One region of the Bacillus sp. CIS52 genome, then DNA from elsewhere that is predicted to be linked to it. Evidence: a T-box and tRNA genes for the amino acid it is inferred to sense, from the RefSeq annotation. Region 1 holds a T-box; the other holds one or more tRNA genes.

What was found. A T-box is a leader RNA that pairs with one kind of tRNA and senses whether it is charged. The one in region 1 lies ahead of ACH32G_RS11190 (valine--tRNA ligase), so its partner is inferred to be a tRNA-Val.
Region 2: it encodes a tRNA-Val, which carries the amino acid that the T-box ahead of ACH32G_RS11190 (valine--tRNA ligase) is inferred to sense. The anticodon was not compared.

What each region holds. Positions count from the first base shown of each region.
Region 1 covers NZ_JBIUFR010000002.1:260,173-275,444, forward strand. The annotation lists gene ACH32G_RS11175 (LysM peptidoglycan-binding domain-containing protein) at 77-1,642, shown strand; gene ysxE (spore coat protein YsxE) at 1,676-2,698, shown strand; gene ACH32G_RS11185 (hypothetical protein) at 2,713-2,904, opposite strand; T-box leader at 3,076-3,297, shown strand; gene ACH32G_RS11190 (valine--tRNA ligase) at 3,356-5,998, shown strand; gene ACH32G_RS11195 (bifunctional folylpolyglutamate synthase/dihydrofolate synthase) at 6,057-7,349, shown strand; gene ACH32G_RS11200 (prepilin peptidase) at 7,489-8,241, shown strand; gene ACH32G_RS11205 (SPOR domain-containing protein) at 8,368-9,369, shown strand; gene ACH32G_RS11210 (Maf family protein) at 9,513-10,082, shown strand; gene radC (RadC family protein) at 10,114-10,809, shown strand; gene mreB (cell shape-determining protein MreB) at 10,901-11,914, shown strand; gene mreC (rod shape-determining protein MreC) at 11,945-12,808, shown strand; gene mreD (rod shape-determining protein MreD) at 12,805-13,323, shown strand; gene minC (septum site-determining protein MinC) at 13,377-14,057, shown strand; gene minD (septum site-determining protein MinD) at 14,060-14,863, shown strand; gene ACH32G_RS11245 (peptidoglycan DD-metalloendopeptidase family protein) at 14,992-15,272, shown strand, end outside.
Region 2 covers NZ_JBIUFR010000001.1:747,454-762,725, forward strand. The annotation lists gene galT (UDP-glucose--hexose-1-phosphate uridylyltransferase) at 1-467, shown strand, start outside; gene ACH32G_RS03285 (glycoside hydrolase family 53 protein) at 519-1,622, shown strand; gene ACH32G_RS03290 (MarR family transcriptional regulator) at 1,843-2,316, shown strand; gene ACH32G_RS03295 (MDR family MFS transporter) at 2,459-3,871, shown strand; gene ACH32G_RS03300 (putative quinol monooxygenase) at 3,969-4,250, opposite strand; gene bla (class A beta-lactamase) at 4,332-5,252, opposite strand; gene ACH32G_RS03310 (Kelch repeat-containing protein) at 5,561-6,880, opposite strand; gene ACH32G_RS03315 (hypothetical protein) at 7,080-7,448, opposite strand; partial or broken gene ACH32G_RS03320 (hypothetical protein) at 7,512-7,639, opposite strand; gene ACH32G_RS03325 (hypothetical protein) at 7,735-8,532, opposite strand; partial or broken gene ACH32G_RS03330 (hypothetical protein) at 8,810-9,083, opposite strand; gene ACH32G_RS03335 (hypothetical protein) at 9,091-9,453, opposite strand; gene ACH32G_RS03340 (WD40/YVTN/BNR-like repeat-containing protein) at 10,426-11,538, opposite strand; tRNA gene ACH32G_RS03345 (tRNA-Val) at 12,754-12,826, opposite strand; gene metC (cystathionine beta-lyase) at 12,963-14,138, opposite strand; gene ACH32G_RS03355 (methionine biosynthesis PLP-dependent protein) at 14,131-15,252, opposite strand.

The sequences.
Region 1 (15,272 bases):
TCATATTTATCCATATTGCGGCATACACCTTTAGTGACATCTAATTGTAAGGATTAGATGAAAGGAGGATATGAACTTGCCGCATAATCACCGGTTGCAATTTTCTGTTGAAGAATCAATCTGTTTCCAAAAAGGACAGGAAGTTTCTGAATTACTTTCGATTTCATTAGACCCTGATATCAGGGTGCAGGAAGTAAATGATTATGTCTCAATTAAAGGATCATTAGAACTTACTGGCGAGTACAACATAGATCACAGCAGTCAATTCGAAGAGCTTGGAAGAGAGCTGAGACATGTAGAGGAAGTGAGGGCGAGGGAGGATGGCACAGCTGAGCTCCTTCATTGCTTCCCGGTGGACATCACGATTCCGAAAAATAAAGTGAGCCACCTCAATGACGTTTTCGTTTTTATTGATGCCTTTGATTATCAGTTAACGGATTCAAGGATCTTAACCATTCAGGCTGATTTGGCAATTGAAGGGCTGCTTGAGGAATCCGAGCCAAAAGAGCCGGAGATCCCTCTGTATGTGGCGCCTGAATTTGCCAGAGAAGAAATGATCAATCTGGCTGACCATCGCTCTGAGGAAGTAAACGAACCTGAATTAGTGATACGCCATAGGCATGAAGAACCTCTGCCTGAAGCTGAAGAACCCCTGGCTGTATCAGAAGAAGCGGCACAAGAAGCCGGGGAGAATGAGGAAGAGACTCCGCCTATACTCAGGCAGGAGGAAGAGGAAGAAGAGGAGGCTGAGGAAACTGAAGAACCTGCCCCTGTTCTGAGGCTGGAAGAGGCGCCGGAACCTGTCTCATATACTGAGCCTCCCCCTCCCGCTGCCATCCTGGAGGAAGAAGAGCCGGAAGAGCCGGAAGAGGCTGAGGAGCTTGAGGAGCCTGCAATCATGGCGGCTGAGAGGAATGAACCTGTATCTGGGGATGATTCAGCAGAAATGCTTGAAGAAACAGCAGATGATGTTGAACCGTTTTCCCCTGCTTTTACTCTGACCCCGCATGCCGATAAAGCAGAGATTGAGGAACAGCCCGTCCTTCAAAAAGAAGAGGAGCCTGAGGCCGAACCGCTTCTCCGTCAGAGTGATCAAGAGGAGGCGGAAGAAGCCGAAGATGAGCCTGCGGTTTTTGAAGAAGAGCAGGCGCCCGCTTATCGCGAGTTCGTTCTGGAACCGCGGGAAGAGGAATTTTACAGCGCACCTAAGTTTCTTGAGGAAGAAGCTCAAGCTGATGAAGGATTTGAAGTTGAGGTGAGGAAGATGGCGCAGCCGGAGGAGGAAACCGGGGAGCCTCTTGATTTGTCCTTTCAGTTTTCCAAACTGCCTCCTGAGGAACCGGCGGCATCTGAGCCGTCTGAGCCGCTTAAAGCAAGAGAGAATCAAGAAGCGGCATCGAAAACGGAGCAGAAGGAAAATGACAACTCTCATTATTTGACGAAATTATTTACAAGAGAAGAAGAAAAGTTTTCAAGAATGAAAATCTGCATCGTCCAGCAGCAAGATACAATCGACCGGGTGTGTGAACGATATGACATCACATCCCAGCAGCTCATTAGAACGAATGCTTTATCGTTTGATGACGAACTGGAAGAAGGTCAGCTTCTGTATATACCTGAATATAATAACAGCCATGCGTAAGCACAAAGAGGCCGTAAAAATGTGGTGAATGGAATGGAAGCAGTCCAATCAGTGCTTCAGGAATACGGGCTGGCGGCCGAATATATTGAGCCTGTCAGCCCGCATGTATGGAAAGTCTACTCAAACCACGGCATTTTTGCTTTGAAACAGCTCAAGCCGGCCCGCAGCAGTGAATTTACGGACTATATGATTGAGATTGAGGAGAAAGGCTACCGTTCATTTGTTCCGATTTACCGCACGCATGCAGGCGATTTTTTTGCGGGAAGCCGCACGGAGGCGTCTTATTATTTAATGCCCTGGCTTCAGTACGATCAGGAAGAAGAACGGGATCAAAAACATGTTTACCTTTTTAAAGAGGTGGCGAAGCTCCATTCCGCGACCGTGCGGGACATCCAAATCCGGACTGAAGATATCAGCGGCTTTTATGAACTGACGAAAAGAGATTGGGAAAATGATAAGCTCGTCTATGAACAATTTGCCGACCGGGCGGAAAAAGAGTGGTACCTTTCTCCTTTTGAATTGCAGGCTGTTACGTATCTTACAGAAACGGTTTCAGCTGTTAATTTTGCTCTTGAACGTCTGGAAGAATGGTTTGACGCGGCAAAGGATCATGACAAAACGAGAGCGGTGATCAATCACGGCAGCTTATCGAGCCGCCATTTTCTATATAATGATGTGGGAACGGGCTTTTTTACAAATTTCGAGAAAGCCGGGCTCGGACCTCCGCAAAATGATCTGCTCGGCTTTTACTCCAGAATGTTCAGAAGCTATCCGAAAGCGTGTCCGGAGTGTCTTGAATGGTTTTATACGTATCACAAATCATTCCCCCTCCGTGAAGCGGAAATCAGCCTGTTCCTCAGCTATATGGCTTATCCGAGCGGCATGTACAAAGTGCTGAAACGGTATCAAACCGGCCAAAGGGGTTCTGAGAAAGAAGAGTGCACGCAGTTATTAAGAGCGTTTTGGCAGATGAAAAATGTTGAACCTTTTCTCATGAAGGTGTATCAGATTGAGCAGGAGAAAAAAAGAAAGGCGGAAAACGAGTCCTCTTCATAGCGGGACTCGTTTTTTTATATCCATTCCAAATGCAGGGCGCATGCTAAAAAAAGCAGGATGGCAAGCAGCAGGACGTCAAAAGTCGTCGGAAAGAAAATCGTCCTGATCCCCTGAAAGATCGTAATCGGTATAATGACTTGCGCGGATACAAGGCGGACCTGTCTGGCCCACGGGGGGAGCGAATAAGAATTGAATTTTTTTCTCACGGCAATTCCTCCTTACATTCGCCTTTCTTTGTATCGTATGTGAGGGAAAGGGCGGGGTGCATGCCCATTTATGTATGACGGCAGCGGTTTTTGGAAAAGATGATTGACGAAACAAAAACACTTTTACTATAATAAAGAACATAATAAATAAGATCATGAGCTGATATAAATACACCTGCTTTGAACGGGAAGAGTACAAGAAAGACGCATGAAGAGAGAGAAGCTACTGTGCTGAAAGGCTTCTTATGCCGTCTCATTGGAAGGTCGCCCGGGAGCATAATTTCTTGAACATACAGTAGAGAAATTCGGGCCGCACCCGTTATCCGTTTAAGTGCATGAACAAATCTGTTCATGAAAAAAGGTGGTACCGCGAAAGAGCTTTTCGTCCTTTATCAGGATGAAGGCTCTTTTTTAGTTGCTCAGCCATTTCTAAACATGCTGGAGGGTTATCATGGATACAAACGAACAAACAATGCCGACAAAATATGATCCGTCTGCGATTGAAAAAGGCCGCTATGATTTTTGGCTGAAAGGAAAATATTTTGAAGCGGGCGGCGATCAAACGAAACAGCCGTATTCTGTCGTCATTCCGCCGCCGAACGTGACGGGCAGGCTGCACCTCGGTCATGCGTGGGATACGACGCTGCAAGATATCGTTACGCGTATGAAACGCATGCAGGGCTATGACGTGCTCTGGCTTCCGGGTATGGATCACGCCGGGATTGCCACTCAGGCAAAAGTCGAAGCGAAACTCCGCGAACAGGGTACAAGCCGCTATGACCTTGGCCGCGAAAAGTTTCTTGAAGAAACGTGGAAGTGGAAGGAAGAGTACGCTGATTTCATCCGCAGCCAATGGGCCAAAATGGGACTCGGGCTCGATTATTCGCGCGAACGTTTCACTCTTGATGAAGGGCTGAACAAAGCCGTGCGTGAAGTATTCGTCAAATTGTACGAAAAAGGTTTGATTTACAGAGGCGAATATATCATCAACTGGGACCCTGCCACAAAAACGGCTTTGTCCGATATTGAAGTGATTTACAAAGACGTACAGGGCGCGTTTTATCATTTGCGCTATCCGTTAGCAGACGGTTCAGGCTCAATTGAAATCGCGACCACCCGTCCGGAAACGATGCTTGGCGACACGGCTGTCGCGGTTCATCCTGAAGATGAGCGCTACAAGCACTTAATCGGCAAAACGGTGATTCTGCCGATTACAAACCGCGAAATTCCGATCGTCGGCGATGATTACGTAGACATGGAATTCGGATCAGGAGCCGTTAAAATCACGCCTGCCCATGACCCGAATGACTTTGAACTCGGAAACCGCCACAATTTAGAACGGATTCTCGTCATGAATGAAGACGGAACAATGAATGAAAAAGCGCTGCAATATAACGGAATGGACCGGTTTGAATGCCGCAAAAAACTCGTCAAAGACCTTCAGGAGACAGGCGTTCTCTTTAAAATCGAAGACCATATGCATTCAGTCGGACACAGTGAGAGAAGCGGCGCCGTTGTTGAGCCGTATCTGTCCACACAATGGTTTGTCAAAATGCAGCCGCTGGCCGATGCGGCGATTGACCTTCAGTCGAAAGAAGAGAAAGTTCACTTCGTTCCTGACCGTTTCGAGAAAACGTACCTGCACTGGATGGAAAACATCCGTGATTGGTGTATTTCCCGTCAGCTTTGGTGGGGCCACCGCATCCCGGCTTGGTATCATAAAGAAACAAAAGAAGTGTATGTCGGCCTTGAAGCGCCTGAGGACAGCGAAAATTGGGAACAGGATTCAGACGTGCTTGATACATGGTTCAGCTCAGCGCTGTGGCCGTTTTCTACAATGGGCTGGCCTGATGGAAATGCTGAAGACTTTAAGCGTTATTACTCAACCGATGTGCTTGTGACAGGGTATGACATCATCTTCTTCTGGGTATCCCGGATGATTTTCCAAGGTCTTGAGTTTACCGGCGAGCGCCCGTTCAAAGACGTGCTGATCCACGGCTTAATCCGTGACGAGCAGGGCAGAAAAATGAGTAAATCCCTTGGGAACGGCGTTGATCCGATGGATGTCATCGACAAGTACGGAGCGGATTCACTGCGCTACTTCCTGGCAACCGGAAGCTCACCTGGACAGGATCTCCGTTTCAGCTATGAAAAAGTGGAATCCACATGGAATTTCGCAAATAAAATTTGGAACGCTTCCCGTTTTGCTTTAATGAACATGGACGGCATGACGTATGACGAACTTGATCTGTCCGGTGAAAAATCAGTTGCTGATAAGTGGATTCTTACAAGACTGAATGAAACGATTGAAGACGTTACCCAGCTTGCGGATCGTTATGAATTCGGTGAAGTCGGACGCCATCTGTACAACTTTATCTGGGACGATGTGTGCGACTGGTATATCGAAATGGCGAAGCTTCCGCTGTACGGGGAAGATGAAGCGGCGAAGAAAACAACCCGCTCTGTTCTTGCTTACGTGCTTGACCAGACGATGCGTCTTCTGCACCCGTTTATGCCGTTCTTAACAGAGGAAATCTGGCAGCACCTTCCTCATGAAGGCGAGTCAATCACGATCAGCTCTTGGCCTGTTCCGGTTCCGGAACATACGGACAAAGAGGCAGCGGCGGATATGAAACTGCTTGTTGAATTAATCCGTTCTGTCCGCAATATCCGAAGTGAAGTTAACACGCCGATGAGCAAACAGGTTGAACTTTACATTAAAACATCTACGGAAGATATTGCCGGACGCCTTGAGAAGAACCGTTCTTACGTTGAGCGTTTCACAAATCCGAGCACGCTGAAAATCGGGACGGATATCACCGCGGCAGACAAAGCGATGACAGCGGTCGTCACCGGAGCGGAAGTGATTCTGCCGCTTGAAGGGCTGATTAACATCGATGAGGAAATCGCCCGTCTGCAAAAAGAATTCGACAAGCTGACAAAAGAAGTCGAACGCGTTCAGAAAAAACTCGGCAACGAAGGATTCATCAAAAAAGCTCCTGAGCAAGTCATTGAAGAAGAACGCGCAAAAGAGAAAGACTACACGGCAAAACGCGAAGCAGTCCGGCAGCGGATCGCAGAGCTGAAAGGCTGATAAAACAGCGGGGCGGTTTCCTAAGAAACCGCCTTGTTGTATAAAAGAGGGGATTTCATTGTTTAATACGTACAAAGAAGCGATCAGCTGGATTCACGGCAGACTTAAGTTCGGCGTTAAGCCGGGCCTTCTCCGTATGGAAAGGCTGATGGAAAAATTGGAACATCCGGAAAAGAACATCCGCGCCATTCATGTCGCGGGCACAAACGGCAAAGGCTCCACCGTCTCTTTTATCCGTTCCGTGCTTCAAGAAGCCGGTTATACGGTCGGCACATTCACATCTCCCTACATCATTACGTTCAATGAGCGTATCAGCGTCAACGGCACGCCGATTTCTGATGAGGAATGGAGAGCGCTCGTTAATGAAATCAAACCGATAGTCGATGAGATTGATAAAACCGATGCCGGAACGGTGACAGAATTTGAAATCATTACAGCGTGTGCATTTTTATATTTTGCGAAGCGGGATGATATCGATTTTGTTATTTTTGAAGCGGGGCTCGGCGGCACATTCGATTCAACCAATATTGTGAAACCGCTTTTGTCGGTCATTACAAGCATCGGACATGACCATATGGCGATTTTAGGCAATACCATCGAGGAGATCGCCGGGCAGAAAGCCGGTATTATTAAAAATGCCACTCCGGTCATTACAGGTGTCAATCAGCCGGAAGCACTCGGCGTTATTGAAGCGGAGGCCGAAGAAAAGCAGGCTCCGTGCCAGTCGCTATATAAAACATGCAGACTGTTTAATGGTGCGGCGCTTCCGTCCGGCGAAAGCTTTTCGCTGGAAACGGAAACGAAATGTTATGAGGACGTTCAAACGTCGCTGATCGGCATTCATCAAAGGCAGAATGCGGCCTTGGCGATATTGGCCGCTGAATGGCTGAATCGCCTGAAAATCACTGCCATTTCTGAAGAAGCATTGCGAAACGGTCTGAAAAAAGCTTCATGGCCGGGCCGGTTTGAACAGCTTCAAAGCCGCCCTTTAGTGTTTGCGGACGGCGCCCATAATGAAGAAGGCGTTGATACGCTGACACAAACGATCAGGCAGCGATTTGCCGATAAAAGCGTCCATGTCGTATTCAGCGCATTAAAAGACAAACCGTATCAGGAAATGATTAAAAAGCTTGAAACCGAAGCAGATTCCATTCATTTTGCGTCATTTGACTTTCCGCGTGCCGCAAGCGCCGAAGACCTTTACAATGCAAGCGGTCTTGCGGATAAGAGCTTTGATGAGAACCCGGACAGTGTGAAAGAGTGGATAGAACAAAAAGACGGAGCGGATGATGTCATCATTATTACCGGTTCTCTATACTTTATTTCAGAAATGAGAAAGCGGCTGATTTGACAGCCCCTGGAACACCCGGCAAGCCATTTTACGGTTTTGCCGGGTGTTTTTATGAGGAAAACACAATTTCAGCCATTTCAGGCATGATATTTTTCTATGCTACAATCTGAGCCAGATTGATAGAAAAGGTGTGGTCTGAATGCTTTTCATTCTGTTTGTTCTCGGTCTGATTTTCGGTTCTTTTTTTTATACAGTCGCATGCCGTATTCCGCTTCGAATCTCGGTTATTTCGCCGCGTTCATCCTGTTCGTTCTGCGGCTTGCCGCTCTCTTGGGGGGAGCTTGTGCCCGTTGTTTCCTATATCCTGCAAAGAGGAAGGTGCAGACACTGCCGTACGAAGCTGTCAGTGATGTATCCGGCAGCGGAATGCTGGACGGCATGTTTATTCACGGCTGCCGGTATCCATTTCGGTTTCTCAAAAGAGCTGCTAATCGCGCTGTTATTTTTGTCTCTGCTGATGATTGTTACTGTGACGGATCTGCAATATATGCTGATTCCTGACAAGGTTCTGCTGTTTTTTCTTCCGCTTTTTATCGCCGGCCGTATTTTTTCTCCGCTGGATTCATGGTATGCGGGGGTTGCCGGAGCTGTTTGCGGATTTGCTCTGCTTGTTTTTATCATGTTTGTCAGTAAAGGAGGCATCGGCGCAGGTGATGTGAAGCTGTTTGGAGTGATCGGACTTGCGCTCGGCGTGAAGCTCGTCCTTATTGCATTCTTTCTTTCCGTTATAATCGGAGCCGTATACGGTATGTGCGCCGCAGCGGGAGGCAGGCTTGGTAAAAAGCAGCCTTTCCCGTTTGCGCCGGCCATCGCAGCCGGGAGCGCTGTGAGTTACTTATACGGTGAAGAGCTGTTCGCGTTTTACATCACACTCGCTTCAGGCGGGGCTTGAAAAATTTGGCGAACGTTTTTTGGACAAGACGACAAAAGTCTTGTTCTTTTTTTTTACGCCTATGCTAAAGTGTGAACCATGATCAGTTCAAGGTACGGCCAAGACGAATGCAAGGGGGAAGAGACGTTGAAAAAAAGGAAAAGCAAAAAGAACAGCAAAGCCAAAAACAATGCCCTTAAAGTAACGATTAACGGAAAAGAAGAAACGATGTATGGACAAGAAGATGTGAATGAAGGCGGGGAGAAAACCGTCACATTTTCAAATTGGGAAGAAACAAAGAAGGCGGAGCAGGAGATTGCAGCATCTCATGAAGAACCGAAAGAAGAAGACTTCAATTGGGATGATGAGAAGAATCATGAGGTATTTGAAGACGATCCGAAAGTCGTCCCGCCATACCAGAAGAAAAACAAGGGTCCTCATTTTCCAAAAAAGAAGCAGCCGTCTTCTCCAGTTAAAAAAGCGGTCACGACAATTGCCGTTGCGGCTGTTTTAGGCACCGGCCTCGGCCTTGTCGCCTTAAATATGTCGGGAAGTAAAGAAGCCTCCGCCCCCGCCTCCGCTGACAAAGGTTCACAAGGACAGACGGTGAAAGCGGGAGACGTTTCAAAAGACAAATCAGAAACAAGCGGCACAGGAAACGCGGAACAGTCAGACGGAAACTATAAAACATTTGCGGTGCAGGCCGGAAAATTTTCATCAGAAAAAGGAGCGCAAACGCTTGTTGACCAGCTGACTGAAAAAGGATACTCGGCTGTCTCTCTGGCAAAAGAAGACGGGTACACATATGTGATAGCGGGTCTTGCAGCGGAAAAAAGCTTATCACAGCAATTGGGACAGACGCTGATAGACCATGATTTTGAGGCTTGGGGCGGAAAAGAGCTCAGCTTTGCGGTCGATTCAGGATTGGAAGGCTCTTTTAAACAAGCATCTGAGCTCTCGGCCAAAGCGATTACCGGCAAAGACATTTCAAAAACGGATGTGGCTGAAGCAGCCAAAGCCGCAGACGGCGCAGACGCCGCTGACAAAAAGCAGAAAGAGGCCGTGCTTCAAGCGCTGAAAGAACTGGAAACGTCCGGTTCCGAATCCGGCTGGAAAGCCCAAAAACAGCTTTTAAGCGTTGTGAAATAATAATCTCTCAATTCCCGTCATCCGGCGGGATTTTTTATTTTGTCATCAAAAAGTTATTTTTCTGAAATTGTGGTTGCCCGTTTGATTTGGTAGGATAGACAAGTATCTTTTTTTCTTAAGCAAACCCTGAAAGGATGACAATCATGACAAAACGCTTAATACTCGCATCACAATCTCCGCGAAGAAAAGAACTCCTTAATCTTCTTCAGATTCCTTACAGCATTATTGCGAGCCGCACAGATGAAAAATTAAATCGAAACCTTTCGCCGGAAGAAAACGTCCAATGTTTGGCCGAGCAAAAAGCCGGTGCTGTATTGGCCGAAAATCCCGATGCAGCCGTTATCGGCGCTGACACGATGGTGTGCATAGACGGCGAGTGCCTCGGCAAACCGCGTGACAGAGAAGAAGCGGCACACATGCTGCGGAAGCTTTCCGGCCGAAGTCATCAAGTCATTACGGCGGTCAGCATTCAGACGCATGACCGGAAAGAAACGTTCTGTGACACGACGGAAGTGACGTTTTGGCCGCTCAGTGAAGACGAAATACAGCTCTACATTGAAACTAAAGAACCGATGGATAAAGCAGGTGCATACGGCATCCAAGGAAAAGGCGCGCTTTTAGTGAAAAAAATAGACGGTGATTTCTATTCTGTCGTCGGGCTTCCTGTCGCTAAAACAATGAGAGCCCTGAAAGAATTTAATATAAAAGCTTGATGTTCAAACCGGGAAGGGGAACAAGGAGGGGTTGATCATCCGTGATCTGCCGTTAAAATTAAGAGATTTCCCCGAAAATGAAAAACCGAGAGAGCGGCTTCTGCACTTCGGAGCCGAACATCTGTCTAACAATGAACTGCTTGCCATCCTGCTGCGGACGGGAACGAAACACGAGTCCGTCATGAACCTCTCTCACCGGCTGCTGCGGACGTTTGACGGGCTGCGCCTGTTAAAAGGCGCTTCTGCTCAGGAGCTTTCCAGCATTCCCGGAATCGGCACGGTGAAGGCCGTTCAGATTCTTGCCGCAATTGAGCTGGGCAGCCGTATTCATAAGACTGCCGCCGGGGAGCACCGGGTCATCCGTTCTCCCGAGGACGGGGCGAAGTATGTGATGGAGGATATGCGCTTTTTATCCCAGGAGCATTTTGTCTGTTTATATTTAAATACTAAAAATCAAGTCATTCATAAACGCACCGTTTTTATCGGAAGTCTGAATTCATCTATTGTCCACCCGCGGGAGGTGTTTAAAGAAGCTTTCAAACGATCCGCCGCATCCTTCATTTGCGTTCACAATCATCCTTCAGGAGATCCTACACCGAGCAGGGAAGATATAGAGGTAACCAGGCGGCTTTTTGAGTGCGGAAATTTAATCGGCATCGAGCTGCTCGATCATTTGGTCATTGGTGACAAAAAATTTGTGAGTTTAAAGGAAAAAGGATATTTGTAACACTTTTTTTTTCGTTGATTTAAGATATAATAGATTTTATGAGTTTTTCCCTTTAGGGTATTTTTGCTTTAAGAAAGGAAGATACATACATATGTTCGGAATTGGTACAAGAGACCTTGGTATAGATTTGGGAACTGCGAATACGCTTGTGTTTGTTAAAGGTAAAGGAATTGTTGTGAGAGAGCCGTCAGTCGTTGCTCTGCAAACGGATACGAAATCGATCGTTGCGGTCGGTAACGATGCGAAAAACATGATCGGAAGAACTCCGGGCAACGTGGTTGCGCTCCGTCCGATGAAAGACGGCGTTATCGCTGATTATGAAACAACTGCGACAATGATGAAATATTACATTAATCAGGCTGTGAAAAATAAAGGATTATTTGCGAGAAAGCCGTACGTTATGGTGTGTGTGCCGTCAGGTATTACTGCCGTTGAAGAACGGGCGGTCATTGACGCGACAAGACAAGCGGGCGCACGCGACGCTTATCCGATTGAAGAACCGTTTGCGGCAGCAATCGGCGCGAATCTTCCTGTATGGGAGCCTACGGGCAGCATGGTCGTTGATATCGGCGGCGGAACAACTGAAGTGGCGATCATTTCATTAGGAGGCATTGTCACGTCTCAGTCAATCCGCGTAGCCGGTGACGAAATGGACGACTCAATCATCAGCTATATCAGAAAAACATATAATCTGATGATCGGTGACCGCACGGCGGAAGCCATTAAAATGGAAATCGGTTCAGCAGAAACCGGTGAAGAAAATGCGTCAATGGAAATCCGCGGCCGCGACCTTCTGACAGGTCTGCCGAAAACGATCGAAATCACGGGAACGGAAATTGCAAATGCCCTGCGTGATACAGTTCTTTCAATCGTTGACGCGGTGAAGAGCACGCTTGAAAAAACACCGCCTGAGCTGGCCGCTGACATTATGGACAGAGGCATTGTGTTAACCGGGGGAGGCGCCCTGCTCCGCAACCTCGACAAAGTCATCAGCGACGAAACGAAAATGCCTGTACTTATCGCTGAAGATCCGCTGGATTGTGTTGCGATCGGCACTGGAAAAGCACTGGAGCACATCCATCTTTTCAAAGGAAAAACAAGATAATCAGGAGTTAAATAGAAGAGGTGTATCACGATGCCGAACAAACGGTTAATGCTATTACTTCTGTGTATTATCATATTGGTGGCTATGATTGGATTCTCGCTGAAGAACGGCCGTAATACCACCTGGCCTGAAAAGCTGATCGGTGATACGACGGGAGTATTTCAAAATATTTTTCACACGCCTGCCGAATATTTTGCAGGGTTCTTCGGGGACATAAAAGACCTGAAAAACACGTACAAAGAAAACGAACGCTTAAGACAAAAGCTGGACGGACAGACACAATATGAAGCGAAGCTCCAAGAACTCAAAGATGAAAACAAGAAGCTGCGTGATGAACTCGGACATGTCAAATCGATTTCCGACTATGATCCGATTTTAGCGACCGTTATCGCCAGAAATCCTGATCAATGGTACAAGCAGATCATGATCAATAAGGGAACGAAGCAGAAAGTGGCCAAGGACATGGCGGTCACAAACGAAAAGGGTGCGCTTGTCGGGAAGATCAAAAGCAGCGGACTCAACAGTTTCACATCAGCCGTTCAGCTGCTGAGCGATGTTGACCGCAATAACAGAGTGGCCACCAAAATCTCCGGCAAAAAGGGAAGCAAAGGCTACGGTTTAATTGAGGGGTATGATAAAAAGAAACAGACCCTGAAAATGACCATCCTTGAACCGGATGAAAAACGCGAAGTGAAAAAAGGCGACCTTGTGGAGACCTCCGGAACGGGCGGCGTATTTCCTCAAGGGCTGACGGTCGGCGAAGTAACCGATGTCGAATCAGATGCTTACGGCCTGACGAAAATCGCTTACGTTAAACCGGCTGCCAACCTGTATGATCTTGACCATGTCATCGTTGTCAATCGAAGCGTAGCAACAGGGGAGGAAGGATCGTGAAACGTTTCCTTCTCCCTTTGATTATGATTTTAGTCTTTTGTGCGGAAAGCATCTATACAGATCTGGTGCATTTTCCTTTCGTTTCCGACGAGCAGCAGGTCGTTCCGCATTTTCTTTTGCTTGCGCTGATTTTTATGTCCGCTTATATCAACCAAAAGCATGCGGTGATCTACGGTCTCATTTTCGGACTTCTTTATGACATCAATTATACGGGTGTTTTAGGCGTTTATATGTTTGGTTTTGCCGGTTTATGCTACCTGGCGGCCAAAGCGTTTAAAGTGCTGCAGACAAATGCCCTGATGGTCATTCTGGTCGCTGTGCTGAGCGTATGTGTGCTTGAATTTTACGTTTACGGCATTCAGACGTTAATCCGCAGCGGCACAATGACGTTTAACGACTTTGTCATTCAGCGGTTTTTGCCGACCGCTGTGCTGAATATTGCGGGAGCCATTATATTAGTCCTGCCCTTTAGGCTGTTTTATATAAGTCTGAAGAAAGAATTAAGAGATGAGTAAAAAGGATTTTATCTTTTTTTGGCGAAAAGAGTATGTTGTTGAGGTGAACATTGATGAAGACCAAAAAGCAGCAATATGTAACAATAAAAGGAACAAAAAACGGCTTAACATTGCATCTGGATGATGCGTGTTCTTTTGATGAGCTTCTCGATGGTCTTCAAAATATGCTGTCGATTGAACAATATACTGATGGCAAAGGCCAAAAAATCAGTGTTCATATCAAACTCGGGCATCGGTATCTGTATCAGGAACAGGCAGAGCAGCTGACTGATCTGATCGCGTCAAAGAAAGATTTAGTCGTGCATTCAATTGACAGTGAAGTCATCGCCAAAGAAGAAGCGCAGCGGATGAAAGAGGAGCAGGAAATTGTTTCTGTTTCTAAAATCATCCGTTCAGGTCAGGTGCTTCACGTAACGGGAGATTTGCTTTTAATCGGAGATGTGAATCCCGGCGGTACGATCAGAGCCGGAGGAAATATATTTGTTCTCGGTTCATTAAAAGGGATTGCCCATGCGGGTTATAACGGAAATAACCGGGCTGTGATCGCCGCATCCGAAATGATGCCGACACAATTGAGGATCAATCATGTGTTAAATCGCTCCCCAGACCACATTCAAAAAGGGAACGACATGGAATGTGCTTATTTAGATACTGACGGAAATATGGTCATTGAACGCCTTCAACAATTGGCTCATTTAAGACCTGATCTAACAAGGCTTGAGGGAGGAATGTGAAATTGGGTGAGGCTATCGTAATAACTTCGGGAAAAGGCGGAGTAGGTAAAACAACAACATCTGCAAACCTCGGTACCGCCTTAGCCATTTTAGGGAAGCGCGTCTGTCTGGTAGACACAGATATCGGACTGCGCAACCTTGATGTCGTAATGGGTCTTGAAAACAGAATTATTTACGACTTAGTAGATGTAATTGAAGGCAGATGCAAGACGCATCAGGCGCTTGTCAAGGACAAACGTTTTGATGATCTGCTTCATTTAATGCCGGCTGCCCAGACAAGCGACAAAACGGCTGTTGTCCCTGAGCAGATCAAATCGCTTGTGCAGGAGCTCAAGCAGGAATTTGATTATGTCATTATCGATTGTCCGGCCGGAATTGAACAAGGCTATAAAAATGCCGTTTCCGGAGCTGATAAGGCGATTGTGGTGACGACGCCGGAAATATCAGCGGTTCGGGACGCTGACCGCATTATCGGACTTTTGGAGCAGGAAGATATTGAACCGCCGCGCCTCATCGTCAACCGCATCAGAAATCACCTTATGAAAAACGGTGACACGATGGATGTGGATGAGGTTGTTCATCATCTGTCTATTGATCTCCTCGGAATCGTTGCTGACGATGATGAAGTGATCAGAGCTTCAAATATCGGCGAACCGATTGCCATGAATTCTAAAAACCGCGCCAGCATTGCTTACCGCAATATCGCCCGGCGTATTTTAGGAGAATCCGTTCCTTTGCAGGTGCTTGAAGAGCAGCAAAAAGGGATGATGGCGAAAATCAAGTCGTTTTTCGGCGTGCGTTCATAAATATACTGGAATACAAAGATCTGATAAAGCCCAGCTTATCAGGTCTTTTTTGTTGTTCAACAGGGCGCATATTTGCAATGGACAAGGCATAGGATGTACAAACCCAACGATTGCAAAGGATGATGGCGATGAGTCACAGAGCTGATGAAATTAGAAAAAGACTGGCCAAAAGGAGAAAACCGCGCCCTGAACCAAAACGGACTTTCGTTCATAATGCCCGACCGCAGAAGCCTCCCGCATGGCAGACGGTCAAGGAGCAGGAAAAGCACAGGCTCCTTCCGGACTATGAATATCAAACGGAACATCCGCCCGAATTTAACGGACGGCATCCGTTGATCAACGCTCATTCTATTATTTTGAAATGCCTGCTGGCCGCCTGTCTCGTACTGATTTCCGCTATCGCCTATAA
Region 2 (15,272 bases), on a different contig from region 1:
TCATCGCAAAGACGAATGAATTCCATAATACCGTCACTCCAATTGCCAGACGCAGGGGAACGGATTTTGAAATCGATCTCGCCCTCAGAAACAACCGCATCTCCGAAGATTATCCGGATGGCATTTTTCACCCGCATCAAGACGTTCATCACATCAAAAAAGAAAATATCGGTCTGATTGAAGTGATGGGGCTCGCCGTTTTACCTCCCCGCCTGAAAGATGAGCTGGCAGAAGTGAAAAAGTATTTACTGAATGAACCTCATGACATCAAAGACATTCATCTTCCGTGGGCTGAAAACATCAAAGCGGATAAAGACGTGACACCAGAAAATGCAGCCGCTGTTTTACAAAGAGAAACCGCGAATGTATTTTTACGCGCGCTGACCGATGCAGGCGTTTTTAAAATGACAGCCGAAGGCATTCAGGCGTTTCAGCGTTTCACGACGTTATTGGAGAATGGCAGCTGAAACATTCAGAGTGAACTCAATCAACAATCTTTTTTATCAGGAGGTATTGTGATGTTCAAAAAACGTGTATTTGTAAACGTCATCTGTCTTTCCCTCATTTTCACCGCTTTTACATTCATTGAGAAGTCTCCTAAAGCAAAAGCGGATGCCCCGTTTGCCTATGGCGCTGATATAGGTTGGCTGAAACAAATGGAGGATGAAGGTGTGCGCTGGCTGGATGACGGCGGGAAACAGAAAGATGCCTTGCAGATCCTTAAAGATCACGGAATAAATGCCGTGAGACTGAGAGTGTTTGTGAATCCGCCAAGCAGCTATTATTGGCTGAAAGACGGCACAACATGGACCATGCTCGGCTATAGTGACAAAGCGGGCGTACTTGCAGCGGCCAAAAGGGCAAAAGCGTTAGGAATGAAGGTCATGGTTGACTTCCATTACAGTGATGTGTTCGCCGATCCCGGCCATCAGATCAAGCCGAACCAATGGACCGGCTATTCAAACAGCCAGCTGCAGGGAGCGGTGTATAACCATACGTACGACGTCATGAAAGAACTTAAAAATAACGGCATCTCCCCTGATTGGGTGCAAGTAGGAAATGAAATGAATTCAGGAATTTTACTGCCCGACGGCAGCACGAACGATTTCAGCAAATTGACCGCCTTATTGAACAAAGGCTATGATGCCGTGAAATCCGTCAGCCCGGCCACCAAGGTAATCAGCCATTTGGCACACGGCACGGACAACAGCCTATTCAGATGGTGGTTTGATCAATTCTTTAAAAATGGCGGCAAAACCGACATCATCGGCGTTTCGTTCTACCCCTATTGGGAGGGTAAGCCGTACTGGGAGCTCACCGGCCAATTATCCTCTAATTTAAATGACATCGCCTCCCGCTACAACAAGGAAGTCATGGTGGTTGAACTGGGCGGAGATGAAAATAATCCTAAAGATTCCTACTGGACCATAAAAGACACCATAAAACTGGTGAAAGCGGTTCCGAACAGTAAAGGAACCGGCGTATTTTACTGGGAGCCCGAGGCTCACTCCAGCGTTCTGTCAGACGCATATCCATTAGGCGCAACCGCAAAAGTGTCTAAAAACGTCTTGAAATACACCACCGCAATCGACGCTTTTTATGACGCCGCAACAGGAAAATGATTGATGCGATTCTCAAGCAGGCTATTGCGCAGCCTGCTTTTTTATAAGGCTGTAGAGTTGGCCTGTTATGAAAAAGAGCAAGTAACGAATACGGAAAGAAAAATACCCGAAAAACCACGTTTCGGTTAACTCTCAGTTCCTAAAACAGCTTTACGATTGTTGAAAAAGAAACAAAAATTTTATACTATTGTGTAAGCACCACCGAGCAGGAGGACGGGCCATGGACAAAAAAGAACAGCTCCTCACGAATTTCAGGGACTTTTTTAACAAGATGGTGTGGCTGAATAGGCTGAAGATGGAAGAAAGCCTTAAGGGGCATAAACCTTCTGAAGTGCATTGCATCGAAAAAATCGAAAAAATTGAAGACGCCAATGTGACTAAACTTGCGGAGTCCCTTTATATGACAAGAGGCGCCATAAGTAAATTAACGAAGAAGCTTATCAATAAAGGCCTTATCGAAAGCTATCAGAAGCCGCTTAACAAGAAAGAAATCTATTTCAGGCTTACCGAGCAAGGAAAAGTCATTTATAGAATTCACGAGGAATTGCACAAAGAGTTTCAAGAACGGGACGAAATCGTGTTTGAACAAGTAACTGATGAACAATTTGACACGATGCTGAACTTCGTGGAAACATACAGCAGGCATCTGGATTCAGAAATAAAGAAACTTGGTGCAGACATAAAATCGGAATAAATATGAATAAAACAACAGGCAGCCCTGCTCCATGAAAACGGGCTGCCTTTTTATACCCCTCTTATTGTTGACAAAGAAACAAAAACACTCTATTATTTTGTTGACAAGGAAACAAAGACAGCAATTTTGAGAGGAGAATAATATGTCAACACATAAAAGAAATGAACTTCGGCTGCCAAAAGAAATTCTCACTGCCGCCTGGGCTATTGCACTGGGAGCAATCGCTCCAATGCTTGATTCTACGATGGTAAACATCGCCATCGGCAAACTGACTGAAGACTTCCACACGACATTGGATGCCATTCAGTGGTCCGTTACAGGCTATATGTTAGCACTTGCGATTGCAGTACCCGTATCCGGCTGGCTTATGAACAAATATAACGGCAAGAAAATCTTCATCGGCTCAGTCATCGCCTTTGGTGTCATTTCTGTTTTTGCGGGAATGAGCCGTGACGTTTCCAGCTTCATCTTCTTCCGTTTGCTTCAAGGATTCAGCGCCGGCATTATCACTCCGCTTATGTCAACACTCTTGGTTAAAACGGCAGGTCAGGAAAACCTGGGAAAAGTGATGGCAATCGTCAGCACCCCTATGATCTTCGGCCCGATCTTAGGACCTGTCATCGGAGGCTTCATCGTCCAAGGTGCTTCATGGCATTGGATTTTTTACATCAACGTGTTCATCGTTTTGATTGCTGCACCGCTTATGATGAAAACCATTCCGGACTTTGAACCATTCAACAAAGATCGGAAACTCGATATTTTCGGGATTATCAATTTGTCATTAATGAGCGCGGCATTGATGTACGGTATTACGAAAGCGGCGGATCATGCATCATTTAACAATAGTGACACGATCTTTTGGATGGTCATCGGTCTTGTTTCAGCAGCGATTTACCTCGTATATAATCGAATCAAAAAAAATCAAACCGTGCTGCCGATGAATTTGTTTGCTCACAAGAGCTTCTTAGCATCAGCGATCGGGTTGTTCTTAGCGAATGTTGCCATCATGGGGCCGATGTTAATACTTCCGCTGTTTTTTCAAAACTTCCGGCATTTCACGGCAGTCGAAGCAGCACTCGCTTTAATCCCTCAAGGAGTTGGAATGCTCGTGACTCGTCCGCTGACCGGAAAAATGATTGATAAGATTGGTGCGAAATACGTGGTTATGGTCAGTCTTGTTCTGTCGCTGATCGGATCTGTCCCGCTTATTTTTATCACCGATAACACAAGTATGATTTGGATTTCCGTCATATTGTTTATCCGCGGCACCAGTTTTGGAGGAATTATGCTCCCATTGATGAGTGACGCTTATACAGGTCTTGACAGTAAACAGCTTCCGGAAGCAGGTGTCGGTATTCATATGATTGAAAACCTCGGTTCCAGCTTTGGGTCAGCTGTGATCGCAACCGTTACCGCAACTGTCATACAAGGATTGCAGCCGACGATTTCGAACAGTTTAAAAGGCTACCATGCCGGATTCTTAATATCCGTCATCATCCTTGCGGCCATCTTCATTCCAAGTCTGTTCCTTACCCATAAAAAGACTGCGATATAAAGAACTTTTCAAAGTAAAAAACCCTTGCGCAGCAAGGGTTTTAGTGAATGAAACTGATGATTGTTGCTGGAAGAGTCGGCCAAACAGACAAAGCCTTTTACTCACTCACATTGCTTTTCATTAACCATTCTACTTCCGTTAATTTTTGTTTTTGAACGTCTTTTGTGTGCTTTTTCGTGAAATGGATTTTAACAGCTTCTTCGTTTTCCCAAATCTCCCAAAGCATGATTTTGCGTTCTGATGGTTCAAGCGGATGAGCATGGAACTGAATACAGCCTTCTTCTTTGTTCGTTTCTTCCTCAAGTTTTTTGAATTCCTTCATGATTTCATTAAGGTCTCTGTCGCTGATGATTTTTAAGCATGCTGTTATGTAATGCATCACAATTCCCCTTCTTCCCATCATTTTATGGCTTTACATTATCACATTTATCGAAAAAAATACCGCAATGAACGGCAATGTTTATTTAAGGCCATCAAGGGCGGCTTTTGCAGCCTCCGAGATAAGAGCATTATGATAATCGGCATCTTCTGTAAACCGGTTTGACAGGATTGCCAAAACAATTGGAGCTCTGTCAGGCGGCCAAACGATCGCAATGTCGTTTCGTGTGCCGTAACTTCCGGCTCCGGATTTATCGCCGACTTCCCACCCTGCGGGAGCGCCTGCCCGAATCAGTTCGTCGCCGGTAGCGTTGCCCCGCATCCAATCTGTTAAAATCGTGCGCTTGTCAGCCGTGAGAGTGTTACCCAAAGCGAAAGTCTTAAGGTCAGTTGCCAGTGCTTTTGCGGTGCTTGTGTCACGACGATCCCCGGGAATCGCCGAGTTTAAATCCGTCTCGAATCGATCAGCTTTCGTTACATGATCCCCGATCTGTTTCAATGACTTTTCGAAACCTTTAGGGCCGCCAAGCTGCTGGAGCAATAGGTTCCCGGCGGTATTATCGCTGTAACGGACAGCGGCTTCGGAGATTTCTTTCAGGCTCATGCCTGTATCCAGATGTTTTTCTGTGATTGGAGAATATGTAACAAGATCATCTTTGGTGTAGCGGATGATGTCATTAAGTTTTTCATTTGAGCTTTTCTTCAGAACAGCAGCTGCGGCCAGAACTTTATAGGTTGATGCGTAAGCAAACCGTTCATTCGGCCGGTAGGCGATTGTCTTATTTGACCCCGTATCAATCGCATAAACCCCGAGCTTGGCATCAAATTTTTTCTCAAGCTGAACAAATTTTTTGTTCGTTGTACAGCTTGTCATTTTTGTGTCTTCTATGGATTTCGCTTCAGCATGCGCTGAGCCGAATAAAGGGCTGAAACCGGTAAAGCTTAAACATAAAAGCCCAATGCATATTCCAACTTGTATTCTCGCTTTATTTTTCACATCCAGACCTCCTCATTATAATGATTTTTCATACTCCTTCTAATAAACATCACAAACAGGAAAACAGTCAATATTTTTCCTGTGAAATGTTTTCCGTGACAGTTAGGAAAGCAGCTAAAAAACGCCTGCTGACGGTAAACAGCCAGAGTCAATCAATCGAGCAGAAATGTTTACTGCCTCCTGTGAAGGCGGTCAAGGCCCGCACGTCAACGTTAGATTAATAGATAATACTCTAACAGGAAAGATCCTTGGCTCAAAAGAGCATTAACCATTTAACAAATAATTTGAGGGGTTTTTATGTAAATCTGTTTTTGTTAAGAGGTTTTGTCACTCTGATTACTGCTTTTATTGGTTGAATACTCACTCACTTCAAAAGTAAGGATATTCTTAAAAATAACATGATCTTTTCTGTTCTCGAACGGACCAATATTATTGTCGTGTTTGTCTATCTCGTATCTAGAAGGGCCTGTTCCCGACTCTTTTTTATCGTACCAGTTAACAAAATTATTTAACTCTTCCATCGAAAGATCAAATTCTTTTTCAAGTCCGTTTGTCATTGTTATAGTAAGGACAGCTCGATCAGCGTTCCCTTCCTCAGGAATATTGCCACCAGAACTCGGATCTCCCAAGTTATCATCTGGGTTTTTCTCTGTATACACCTGAACTGTTTTCATCATACCTGAAGTATCTACGGCAATAGAGCCACCTTTAGTAGTTCCCCCGATAATAAAAATATTATTATTTATTGTTGCCGCACCTGCAGCTATTCGAGAACTGGTTAGATTTTGAAAATCATTAACTGTATTTGCAACAGGGTCATAAATTACTGAACTATTTGATGCTTTTTTACTTGAATCTGATCCTCCCATTAAATAAATTTTATTATTATAAACCGTAGAAGCTATATAGCTTAATTTATCCCGCAAAGAGTATTTAAAGGTCCAATTATCAGTTTTGGGATCATACTCAAAAATGCTATTACTAAAACCACTTTTATTTTCGCCACCAATAGCATAAATTTTCTCTTTTACTGTTGCTGTGCTTAAAGCTCTTAATGGAATCGGCAGAGAACTTTTTTCAGACCAGGTTTTAGTCTCAGTATTGTACATATAAGTATTGGAAGTTGGACCTTCACTAGGATTAAATCCACCTATTAAATAAATATCCTTCCCTATAACTGTTGCAGATGATCCCGTTAGAGATTTAGGTAATTCTATACCTTTTGTCCATGAATCTGTGTTAATGTCATATATTTCAACAGTTTTTAAATAGGTCTTCGAACCAGAATTATCCTCGCCATAACCTCCGATTACATAGATTTTATGATCAACAACTGCAATAGCTGCACCTTCTCTCCCTTCATTCATAGAAACTTTTTCAATCCATTTATTTTGTTTAGGGTCATATACATAAATCTGGTTTTGAACTTTGCCGTTATTATTACCACCAATTACATAGATTTTACCGTCAATAACTGCAGTGCTAAAAAGAGATAGTCCCTTTGGTAAATCCTCTTTACCTTCCCAAGTTTTCACTCCAGTTTGATCTGCATTTTGAGCTTCTACTGAAGCAGTAGTAGTGAGTAACGCACTAAAAAAAATAAGAAACAAAACTATAATTATGTTTTTCTTCAAAAAAATCACTCTCCGAAAAGTTAATCTAGTAAAGAACAATACTATTATCGGTGAATTTTTAAATTTCTTTATAAATAATGATCTTTACTTTGTAAAGCATTAGTTCAGCGACCAACTTGTTTATAGACCTGAAACCTTCTATACGCAATTTTTCGTTTTTTTCGGAACATTATCACCAGCAATCGAAATTCTATACCTTTTATTCGAATTGGATAGATAGCCGCCAGCGCACCCGCTTGAAGTTTGGACAACAGCTGACCAACAATCTTCCACTTTTAAAAAGGGCATCAGCGATTCTTTCCTTATCCCAATCACTTACCTCTCCATCAACCTCTTGAACGATTACGTATTCTTCCTGGAGCGCATCAATTAAGCGCGGATCAGCAAGAATCGTCCTTTGATATGCGTCTCTTCTGTCAGCACCTCGGCGGGCGCCCGGCTGTCTTCCGTTTTGCAGCCATTCGAGAGTGAATTCAATGTCACTGATCATGCTACTGATAATCTTTTTGTCGTTGATCTGTTCAGCCGTCAGATTGACTTCAGCCGTATCTTTGTAGAGCCGATACATTTTTCTTGTTTCTCTTAAAGCTCGTTTGTATTCAATGATTAACTTGCATTCTGATTCCTCCCCTTATTTGCGCTTAAATGCGCCGCCCTTGCCTCGTTTAAGTGTTTGCATGTTCGTGTTCATCATTTGTTGCCAGAAACGATCTGAGCGCTCCTGCGTGTTTTATTGAGCTTTTTCTTTTCCAGCTTCATGTCATTCCTCCGTTCAAATAAAAAACGGACACCAATCAGAGCACAGTGATTCTGTGCAATGATCAGTGTCCGCAGGCTTTCCGTCTTGGACTATATTAAGCTTTGTCTTTTATAAACATTTTCTTATCACATAGTTCATCTAATTTTATTATCTTTGTTTCCGTGCATAATTTGGGCTTTGGTTCATTTCCTAACAAAATAAGTTCCTTGCTGATTGCATGTAAAACATACCAATAGTCCTCACTCTCTTCATTTGTTGAAGGATTTTGTTGACGTTCTTGTTCGGATCTATCTATAACAATATATTTATCTTTTGACCATTCGACTAATCTGGATACCGGCCTCATTAAAAACGGAACTGGTAAAGAAAAAACAAAAGGAAGAGCCAGGATGCAAATTAGTTTAGTTAATTGGTTCTCATCTTTGGTACTTCCGATTATAAAACCATCAAGCGCAACGTAGAACAAGATTAAACATATTACAAAAATAATAACAATGCTACACCTTGCCAAATATGGTTTGAAAAAATTCGAAAATCCCCAGTCCTTGTCCTCAAATTCTTTGATAAACAATATAATTATGAATAATATTTCTCCAATCGTAGCAGTTATTGTACCAACCGTCGTAGATGTATTGAAATTAACTGTCCATTCTGGTAAATTGCTCAAGCTTAGTATAGAAAGAAAAACCGCTGTCCAAAATACTGTCTGCCAAAAGTGACGCCAAATCATTATTGTAAACAATTTCTCTTTAGAAAAAAGCTTCTTTTCAAATATATTGGCAGTTAAAGTAGTTATTGGCCTAAATGTTACAACTAACCCGTAAGCTAAGATACCTGCAGCAGCTATATAACCTGGTATCCCAATACTCTTAAGCAAACCAACAACATCCATAACATTTCCTCCTCTTCTAAATAGTCTCTTTTTAAGATCGGCAAATTATGGATTTTCTTTAGTTTTTTAAAAAATACTATTAAATCGGGTTCATTTGTCATTCCTCTTCTCTATTACTTATCAATATCTTGAAAAAACGTCGTAGCCGTGAACGAAATGATTGCCCCAATCAAAGCAAGGTCCACTTTCTCTTTCCTGCCTTTATTCGTAATGAAAATAAAACCAGAATCCTAACCCCATCAGCAGAAAAACTATTCTTAGCGCCATCGAATCCCCCTTATTTGATATGACAATTGACTGATTCAAATGTTCCCATGTAGTTCCCCTTGCCGGATTCCAGATTGATGGAATATATTCCCTTTACGCTCTTATTCTGGATTGTTTTCACGTTGAATAATTTCAGAGGCGTTGCCGTTTTAAAATCTTGTATAAGTGGGGGCATACGTGAACACCCGACTGCTCTACACGGATTGATTTTGCCAGCCAGACCAAGCCGCGGAAGCAGACGGAGCAACGGCCGCCGCTCCCGTTAGTAATACCGCTGATAGAATTTCCTTGTTATTGCTTCTCCTGCTTTTTGTATTCTGCGATTTCCTTAGGGGTGGCCATTCGGATTTCGTCTGTGTCTGTCCTGTTTGCCGCTTGAACGCCTTCCATGTTTTTCACCTCGCCGACTACTCCCAAATGCTTTAAATACACATGATCGCCAATCTTGAAACGATTCTGTTTGGCCCGCTCCTCGATCACGCCCCTGTACTCAGCCGCGGCTTTCTTTTTTAAATCAGCCAGACACTTTTCACAAAGTGTTATTGTTACAGAATTGCCGTTAAAATCAGCAAACGAAACCGCTCTGACAGATTTCTTTTCCGGGTGCATCGAGCATGTTTTCTTCATAGGCGATGGCCGTGTGAATTTAATCATTCCGCTTCCTCCTCAAAACATGTCTTTTCGTCCCTCTGACATAACAGCGGATGAATGGGAAGGTCCAACCGCATACGAACCGTCACGACACATGGAGATTGCCTTTCCTTCGCCGTCTGACGGATATTCATACATCCTTCATAGCTGTAAGCCTATATTCCTTTATATTCCCAATGCTTGCCGCACTTCCCTGTTAGGATGAAGTTTCTAAAGCTGTTGACCAGTTGCCGCATGTTGGCTCCATGCGAAAAGCCATGTGGACCGCCGTATCCCAATTCATACGGGTAATTTTCAGCCCTCTAATATGTGTGTATGCTTTTTAAAGGAGGTGCATCACATGATGTTCTAACAACCAATTCAACTTAAATAAAGTGATTTAGTCGACAAAAAGATTGTCAGGAGCAAAAAGAACGGTGAATCTAAAAGCAATTGATCTTTTTGAATATGGATTGTTAGTCAACGCATTTTCCAAATTAATAAGAAGCCCCCCTCAGTTAATGGTGGGGGGCTTGATAACGTGGCCGATATTTCTTTATTGAACTCAAATGTCTGCATTCCAATACCGTCCAGATATACTTTCTATAGATTGGAATATTTTAAGCATGGATTTCGGAGAAACGAGAATCTAGCAAGGAGGTTTATCCACGATCACTTATAGTTATCAGTATATCCATAAAAAAGGTCAAGGAAATACCTTAACTATATATTAACCTTACCAATTTACATTCAAGCTCATCATGTTCGAATCCGTAAAAACCATTGATCCACACGTCACCGCAGCTGGCTCCTTGTGTACTCATTAAAAGTAGTGATTTCTCCATCCACCCATTCTTCCGCGCTCAGATTCAAATGATTACCTATACCCTAGCTTAGTCGGCCAATAATGAAGATTTGTGTCATCAGCTATAGTGTTTCTATTTGACTATATTATAAAGGCAATACCTAAAAAGATATTGCCTGTTTCATTTATTATTATGAGTTTTCCGCCATAATAACACCGTTAATATTATTTTTTATTCCACTGTTAATGGAAATCCATCGTTTACCATCTAAGGAGAATAAAACAGTTCCAGAATCCCCCACTGCAACAAAACGGTTATTTACGTTATCCCATTCAACATCATTTAGTTTGTTGGTTGTAGGAGAAGTTGCTTTAGTCCAATTGTCTGCATCCTCAGAATAATAAATTGCTCCAAGATCTCCTACAGTAATGTATACACCATCTTTATATGTAACAGAATTCAGAGGAGTATTATACCCCAGTACCGTCGTTTTAAAATTTTCGCCTTTATCAGAGGAAACAGCAACTAAACCATAATCGCTAAATGTCCCTCCTGCTTGTTGGCCAACAGCCACAACCTTATCTCCATTGTAAATGGCATCAAAATATTCACCATCAAAACTTCCTTTTCTAGTAAAATTAATACCATCAGAAGACTCACTTATATAGTTTGTAGCATATGAGTTACCAAACATAAGAATCTTATCATCAATTGCAACTCCAGTGAACACGACACCTAAGTAGCCACCTGTGGTGTAACTTGAGTTTTTGGATTTATAGCCATTGACTTTCTGTGACCAGTTCGCATCACCGCCAATTGATGTGAAAATTGTTGAAGTGGTCCCATATGTGCGTGATTCTCCTCCACCGGCGGCAAATTTATTATCACTTGTTTTGATCAAATCAAAAATTGGCCCGCCTCTAAAACTCCCAAGTTGATCCCATACTTTTAAACTATTATTCCATTTTAGTATTTTTGCATAATAACCATCGTCTGCAGTAGCATATAGGTTTTTGCCATCAAATGATTTCACATCTTTAATTGGTGTTGTTGATGATTTATAAACCCATTTGTTATCAGTATAATTAAAAACTGAACTAGAATTAACAAAATTATAATGACTTATATCTCCCGACTCAGATAATAATGAAGCATTTTCACTAGGAAGAATGCCTACCTCTGCAGCAGAAGCTACATTGTCTATAAAAGAAGTTTGTGGACCTGACTCAGTTAGAAAACCTACACAACCCAAAATAGAAACTGAGGAAACTACTTTCAATAACATACTACTTTTTCTATTCATATGTACCTCCATAATCTAATAATTATAAATCATTTCAATATTTTCATTTCGCAATATTAACATATCATTTAAAAAAAGTAAATTCATCCTAAATAATAGAATCACACCTATGGATAAAGGACTTTTTCACTATCAGGTATGACTGTGAATTTTATCAAATAAAATAGCAATCAGCCAAAGTGAATTTCATATCCTACCAATAATTTAAACAATAAAATGTATCTAACGACTAAATAAGTAAAATAATGTATTAGTTCTACTTCATCAAGTGTCACTTCTGCATGAGTTCCTTTATTTACTGCTTCATGACGCGATCTGACCTTTAAATCTCAAATGTAACCCAACAATAGATGAAAACTCTTTGCTAGTAGACTTGCTCAATATGTGGGTAAAGAGAATCAGCAATCTCTTTATAATTCTTCTGCAGGTATGTACTGCATTTGCCCAATCTTCATTATTGGTTGATTTAAGATTTTCGTGTACTAAAATAATTTTTTAAATTGCCTTTGGACAGATTTCTTTAAGAGCAGTGTCAACAGTTTTACGTTTTCGTTTAAAAATATACTCTGTTATCTCACCAAGTTTTAATTCATGTTTTAAATAAATACATACTCGTATAATCTAGATTTGACCTTCTCAATCTTCTGTGTATCTTCTCGTATTGCTAGAGCCATGTTTTTCCGTCCAAGGGCAAATAACCCCTTGGCGGTATATGAAGTGATTGAGAGGAAATAGAGATACCTCTATCATAAGCCATATTCATTCTAGCTTTTGAGGTTCAACAGTCGCTTCCATTACAGCAGTTTGTTTCTATAAATGCTCTTCAACTTTATTGTATCTTTGACTTTACTGTCTGGGTTATCTTTAATAGCATCTACTAGACTTACGTAAGCTTACCTACTTTTGTTAAGTATCATCTTCTGAATGTTATACAGCATTCGCAGTGTTTTAAAGCGCGTATTTATCGTGATGAGCGTCTGAAATAATCCGTCTAAGTCATTGAGATCACGAAGTTTACGCCTGCGTGTTCGTTTAATTGGTTTCCCTTTTCGAATATCATCCATAAAAAAAAGAACGCCTCCTATTCCAGTTTAATAGAATAAGAAACGTTCAAACACGGTAACGGCCCGCCGCTACCCTGCGCCTTAATACGACTAAGTCAACGCAATAAAAAACGGCTAGAAACGTTGATATAACGCCTCTAACCGCAGTGTATGATTCCGACTGGGCTCGAACCAGCGACCTCTACCCTGTCAAGGTAGCGCTCTCCCAGCTGAGCTACGGAATCATGATATGTATGTGTTGCTGGGTATGTTGTTGTCTCTCTGACATTTATAATTATATATCCTGCTTAGCCGTTCGTCAACACTTTTTTATCAAAAATAAAAAAAGGGGCGGCGCTCAATTGGCGCCGCCCTTTTCATTTATAATCTGACTTTGGCGGGAGTTATTTTTTTCAATGCCTGTTCGAAGTCGCGTTCTAAATCTTCGGCGTTTTCGACCCCGACGCTCAGGCGCAGAAGGCCGTCTGTGATGCCGCGTTTTTCCCTCTCCGCTTTCGGCATGGCGGCATGCGACATGGTTGCAGGGTATGAGAGAATGGATTCAACGGCGCCTAGGCTGACCGCAAATACCGGAAGAGATACATTTTCGACCAGCTTTTTGACGGCTTCTTTGCTTTCCAGTTCAAAGGACAGGACGGCGCCCGCTCCGCTTGCTTGCCGTTTATGGATATCGGCTCCCGGGTGTCCGGCAAGGCCGGGATAGTAAACGTTTTTGACGGCGGGGTGCCCGTCAAAAAAGGCAGCCAGCCGTTCAGCCGTCCGGCTCGCTTTTTCCAGTCTGACCTGCAATGTTTTTAAGCCTCTCAATACGAGCCAGCAGTCCTGAACGCCGAGCACCGCTCCAAATGAGTTTTGCAGCTTATACAGCTGATTGCCGAGCTCTTCATCCTTGACGGCGGCAAGGCCTGACAGCACATCGCTGTGGCCGCTTAAAAATTTCGTCGCGCTGTGAAGCACGATATCTACGCCGAAATCAAGCGGCCGCTGCAGTGCAGGCGTCATGAAAGTGTTGTCAAGGTATGTCAGACAGCCGTGTTCTTTTGCCAGCTCGACGACGGCTTTAACGTCCGTGATGCCGAGCGTCGGGTTTGACGGTGTTTCCATATAGATGGCTTTCGTATTCGGCTGGATGGCGCGGGCAACCGCTTCTGTGTCCGTCATATCGACAAAAGTGTGTTCGATTCCGAAACGGGACAGCACTTCTGTCACCATGCGGAATGTTCCGCCGTATACATCCTCCGTGACGAGAACATGGTCGCCTTGGGATAAGAGCAGAAACGCCGTCGAAATCGCCGCCATTCCGGAGCTGAAAGCAAAGCCTCTCGTTCCGCCTTCAAGACCTGCGATCGTTTCTTCAAGCGCTGTTCTTGTCGGTGTGCCGGAGCGGCTGTAATCATATGTCCCGAATTCTTCAAAGGAAGACTGATGAAATGTGGAAGCATGCTGAATCGGCACGCTGACGGCTCCTGTAGCTCCGTCAGTTTTAAATGGATTGTGCACGAGCTGGGTTTCCAGCGTCCAATTTTGATTACTCATATGACACGGCCCCCTCTTTTACTTGCTGTAATGCCTGCTTTACATCCCGCTTCAAGTCTTCTGCATGTTCAATTCCCACTGAAAATCTCAGCAGGCGGTTGCAGACGCCGTTTGCGATACGGATATCTTCCGGAATGTCCATGTGCGTCTGTGTCGCGGGGTATGTAATAAAGCTTTCCACCCCGCCGAGACTTTCTGCAAAACAGATCGTTTTCAGCGCCTTTAAAAACGGATTGACCCATTCCTCTTTTTGCAGCCGGAAAGAAAGCATTCCGCCTTTTCCGGGATATAACACGTCGGCGATTTCTTCTTCCTGTTCTAAAAATTCTGCAAGTTCACGGGCGTTTTCTTCATGACGCTGCATTCTGAGCCCGAGTGTTTTCATCCCTCTCATTAAAAGCCACGAATCAAATGGCGGGAGAACGGCTCCGATCGCATTTTGGTGATTAAACATGATGTCGCCGAGCTCTTCATCCTTTACGACAGCAAGACCGGCAAGGAGATCATTGTGCCCGCCTAAATATTTTGTGGCGCTGTGAATGACGATATCGGCTCCCAGTTCAAGCGGGCGCTGGATGACCGGGGTATAAAACGTATTATCGACAATCAAGAGCAGGCCGGCTTCTTTCGTAATCCGGGCGATTTTTTCAATGTCCGCCTCCTGCATTAACGGGTTTGTCGGCGTTTCAACAAATACCGCTTTCGTGTTTTCCGTTAATTTGGAGCGTAAACAGTCTTCATCGCTGAAATCATCGTAAATAAAGCTTAAGCCGTATTTTCTCCATTCATTTTCAAACAAACGGTATGTGCCTCCGTATAAATCGGAGGATACAATCAATTCATCCCCGCTTTTAAATAAAGCCATAATCGTTTGAATGGCTGCCATTCCCGAGCTGAAAGCAAAGCCTCTCGCACCGTTTTCCAACACGGCGATAGCGTCTTCAACGAGCTGGCGTGTCGGGTTTTTCGTGCGCACGTAATCAAAACCTGTAGATTCTCCTATTCCTCTATGCCGGTAAGCGGTGGACAGATAAATCGGCGGACTGACCGTTCCTGTTGCTTCTTCGCTTCTATTTCCAATTTGGGCTAATTTTGTTTCAACATGCTGCGTCATCAGTAAGCACCATCCTTTTC